Regions from separate parts of the Specibacter sp. NPDC078692 genome, predicted to be linked through region 1. Evidence: riboswitches for the same ligand, from Rfam matches in the RefSeq annotation. Region 1 holds a riboswitch; the other holds the start of a gene.
What was found. A riboswitch is a leader RNA that binds a small molecule or an ion and turns the genes downstream of it on or off. The one in region 1 is predicted to bind thiamine pyrophosphate.
Positions count from the first base shown of each region.

Region 2: it holds a riboswitch for thiamine pyrophosphate, as region 1 does, so the genes downstream of both, AB0O97_RS10575 (3-oxoacyl-ACP reductase) here and AB0O97_RS02220 (ECF transporter S component) in region 1, are expected to answer to the same signal.

Region 1 is NZ_JBFBLV010000002.1:173,740-175,933, forward strand. It holds gene AB0O97_RS02215 (ATP-binding cassette domain-containing protein) at 1-185, opposite strand, end outside; gene AB0O97_RS02220 (ECF transporter S component) at 195-845, opposite strand; TPP riboswitch at 892-1,009, opposite strand; gene AB0O97_RS02225 (DUF4235 domain-containing protein) at 1,203-1,463, shown strand; gene mnhG (monovalent cation/H(+) antiporter subunit G) at 1,618-1,980, opposite strand; gene AB0O97_RS02235 (monovalent cation/H+ antiporter complex subunit F) at 1,977-2,194, opposite strand, start outside.
Region 2 is NZ_JBFBLV010000012.1:91,228-93,421, reverse strand. It holds gene AB0O97_RS10580 (LLM class flavin-dependent oxidoreductase) at 1-328, opposite strand, end outside; gene AB0O97_RS10575 (3-oxoacyl-ACP reductase) at 356-1,120, opposite strand; TPP riboswitch at 1,194-1,287, opposite strand; gene AB0O97_RS10570 (TetR family transcriptional regulator) at 1,365-1,931, opposite strand; gene bioB (biotin synthase BioB) at 2,008-2,194, shown strand, end outside.

The DNA of each region.
Region 1 (2,194 bases):
ACACCGGCCAAGGCATGCAGGAACGTGGACTTACCTGCCCCGGAAGGACCCAGCAACAAGACGCGCTCCCCCGGTTCGATCTCCAGATCCAAGTCTGCAACGGCCCGGCCACTACGGCCCGAATGCTGCCAGCCCCAACCCTTGGCACTGACTCTCGCCGGGGCGCTGCCCCGGTTGCGCTGAATAGTCACTGCCTACACCGCGCGTTCGGTAGCGGCTCCACGGGAGGGCAGATTTGCCAGGGCGCCGGTTCTGGCCAGACCACGCACGGCCAACCAGGACACCAGCCCGGCGATGACTGCACCGGAGACCATGGCCAGGGCTACGTAGACCAGCTTCCACTCCATGGCCCACTCGATGTTCCAGACAATGCTGTCGTTGATTCCCAAGGCCAGACCTGCCAAAACGCCGGAAATCAGGGCCACAGGGAGGTTGAATTTGCGGTAGCGGAAAAGCGCGAAGCCCAGTTCGGCACCAAGGCCCTGAACCAGACCGGACAGCAGCACCGTAAAGCCAAAGTGCGTACCCAGCAGGCCTTCGACCATGGCGGCGATGAGTTCGCAATACAGTGCGGCACCGGGTTTGCGGATAACGAGCCCACCCAAGACGCCGGCGATCAACCAGCCGCCACCGTACAGCGCGCCAAGAGGCGGGAACGCAACGGTGATGGCGCTGGTCAGACCGTATCCAGCCGACCACAGCCAGAAGATGACTCCCAAGGCAACGCCGAGAACGGAGACCACAACGATGTCCACCACCCGCCAGGTACTCTTGCGCGCCGGTGAATCTTGCTTGTTTTGCTTACTTGGTTGCGTGGCGTTTCCGCCCGCGAATGACTTGCTCATGATTCCTCCTTTTCAGGAGGGGCGGCTACAGCGGTATTTCCGCGCAGCCGAAGAGAACTCGACTCCCTTCGCCGGTACTAGCCGGAGCAGGTTCGAGGGTCTGCGGTAAACCGCACTCTCAGCGCCGGATCCCAGGATGGGATGACGCTCCCCTGTCGTGTTTGAATTGCGGATTCAGTGTACCCCCGCGCCCTGCCGGGGGCCAATGCGTGCGATAACACCGGCGATAACAACAAGACTTCACCTCGACATTGCGGAGTGGGCGGCTGCTGTTGTCTCGGTAAAAGGGCTAGGCTGACACTAGAGTTTTTCCCGCGCAAGCCCAGTCAACCTCACTCAACTACGCAGGAGTCATTCATGAACATCGTCTTCAAATTGCTCGGAACCGGCATCAGCTTGGGAGCCGGATTTGTGGCCAGCAAGCTCGTGGACACGGTTTGGGAGAAGAGCACCGGTAACAAGCCACCCAAGGACGGTGCGGACTTGGAGAATAGCCTTCGCTCAGCACTGACCTTTGCATTGGTTTCTTCAGTGGTTGCCGCCATCATTCAGACCCTCGCCGGGCGCACCACACAGAAGGCCATTGCGCGTTTCAACAAGCATCCCGAAGAGGTTTAGGGGGCGCACTCCATCGTCACCAAGGCGTCATTCGCCGTCGCGTTTGATCACACGTTTGACGATCACGTACGACGGCGGCTGGCGCCTTGTGCGTTCCCCGGCAGCCACGCGGCTTCCCGCGAAGAGACCCCCTCAAGGGACGCCCCAGACGCCCTTAGCGGTTGCTGTCATCCTCCACGACGGAGGCCACAACCTGGTCCAGTTCATCGACACTAAGCAATTCCGGTCGTCGATGTTTGGTGCGGTATCCAGCCCTACCCACCATGTGCGCGGACACCGGCACCGTGAGCAGTTGGAACAGCCAAGCGATCATCAGAATCGGCAGCAAAGCCCAGGCGCGCATTTGCAGCCCGACAGCTGCCAGCATCAGCAGTAACCCCAACACCTGAGGCTTGGTGGCTGCGTGCATGCGACTCATGAGGTCAGGAAAACGTAGCAGGCCGATAGCTGCTGCAAGGCTCATCAAGGCGCCCACCAGCAGGCAGATTGCCGTCAGGACATCTATGAACATGTTCATCCGTCATCTCTCTTATGCGCCACAAATCGGGCCACAGTGACGGATCCAATAAACCCGATCACCGTCAACACCACCAGCAGGGCCAAATTATCGAGGTGTTGATTGATGGCCATTTCCGTGGCCAGTGCGGCGCCAAAAATGGCGAGCAGCACGTCCGCTGCGATCACACGGTCCAGCAACGACGGCCCGGCAGCAATCCTGTAAATGGTGCCGG
Region 2 (2,194 bases), on a different contig from region 1:
GCATCCGCGCAGCGTGGAACGGCGTGTAAAAACTGGCGGACACGGTGGTGACCAGCCCGATGTGGTGGGTGGCCCGGGCCATGGCGCTCAACGCCGTAATCGGTTCAAGAAGCCCCGGAACGCCTGCTGAATACCGGCGGTTCACGCTGTGCCCGTCGGCAAAGAACACGGCGTCAAGGAAGCCGCTTTCGGCCAGCTGGGCCAGCTCCTCGAAGTAGGCAATGCTGCCGACCCTATCGGCACTGGATGCTGGATGCCGCCAGCCCATGGTGTGGTGTCCGGTGCCAAACAAGAAGGCGTTGATGTGTAATTCTCGTGTCTTTTCCATGGTGTCCGTCCCCAATTTCACTCTCTCCTAATTCATCACTAGTCCGCCGTCGACCACCAGATTTTGTCCCGTGATAGCCCGTGCCCACGGCGAAGCAAAGAACAGGGCCGCGTCAGCAAATTCGGCAGGGGTGGTGACCTTGCGCAGCGGTGTCCCGCCGGCGATCAAGTCAAAGACCTGCTCGGGGGTAGCCGAGGAAGCGTCTGTGCTGCGCAGCAGACCTCCGGAGACCATGTTGACGCGGATGTTTGCCGGTCCCAGATCGGCCGCGAACGTCCTGGTCAACGCCAGCAAAGCCGCCTTGGCCGCGGTGTAGTCGTGGTAGGGGACCACCGGATTCTGAAAAAGGTTGGTGCCGATGTTCACAATGGCACCGAAGCCGGCTTCCTTGAGCCCAGGCAGCACGGCTTGGATGGTGTTCAGCGCCCCGCCCACCACTCCAGCGAACTGGGCCTGGAAATCTGCAAAGCCAATCTCATTGGCCTTGGGCCTGGCGTCTCCGTTGAAGGAAAAGTCCGGGAGGGCGTTGTTGATCAGGGTGGTGATGGGTGCGCCGAAATGCTCGGTGGCGGCGCTGACCATGGCTGCCACGTCATCGCTCTTGGTGACATCGGCACGCAGCGCAATGGCTTGATCGGGGCCGATTTCGGTGGCCAGTTGCTGGGCCCCGGCTTCACTGTTGCGGTAGTTCAACACCACCCGGGCGCCTTCACGGTAAAAGGAGCGGGCAATCTCCACGCCGAGCCCGCGACCGGCGCCGGTGATGAGAACAATCTGGTCTTTGATGAGCATGTGTGCACCTTTCAGAAGCGCGAAAGGATGCACAAAATTACGAGATATACACCAAAAAACGGCGTTCTCGTCCTTGATTCCGGACCGGCATCCCTTCGCTCGGATTATCGAGATCAGGTTCGACGGGTCTAGCTCTCAGCCGCAATGCGGCACCCCGTGCAGTGTCCAAGAGCAAAGCTACCACGTCCCGCTCGAAGCCCAGCCGCGGATTGGTTCTGAGTGGTTCGGATTGGCCCAGCGTGGTTCAGCTAGCTGCCAGCCCGCTCAGCATGAGATCCAGCCCGAAGGTGAATATTTTGCCAGCATCCCGTTCCGTATCAGCCAGCAATCCTGCGCCCGTCAATCCGGTCCGGGTCTGTTCATCGGTCACCGAACCCAAAACGTAGGAAAGCAGCGCCTCGGCGGCCCACTCGGCTTGATCCGCGGCGAGCTTTTCGCCTTCCAGCAGTGCGCCAAACTGTTGTAGCGGGGCCGTGGAACGTGGATCCAGGGCGTGTGCCAGTGCCACCACCTCGGCGCTGTCCCGCACCGTCAGCAGCGTTTCCCGAACACGCACCGCCAGCTCGCGAAGGCTATCCGGTGACTGAGCTGCTACGGGTGCCAGGATCAGTCCGGCGAGCACGGTGAGCAGTTCCTGCTTGTTTTTCACATGCCAATACAGTGCGCCCGGCTGCACCCCTAGATCACGGGCCAAGCGGCGCATGGACAAGTCAGCTAGGCCATACTCACGCAGGATTTCCATGGCTGTCTCCACGATTGCCTCACGCGTCAACGCCATCTTGGCCCCACCCTTTCCAGAATCCCATGCCACCGCAGCACCCCTCCATCTTGCCCCATCAGCAGGGCCCGTGATTGACAATGTCCACAGCTCACCCCACTATTGAACGGTGTTCAATTACTTTACAGACCTCGCCGATCGCCAACTCGACGGTGCCACCTTGACCCGCGATCAAGCCCTCGCCATCCTGGAATCCACCGATGATCAGCTGCTCGATCTGGTCGCGGCCGCCGCCCGGCTGCGACGTGCCCACTTCGCCAACACGGTCAAAGTGAACTACCTGGTCAACCTCAAAT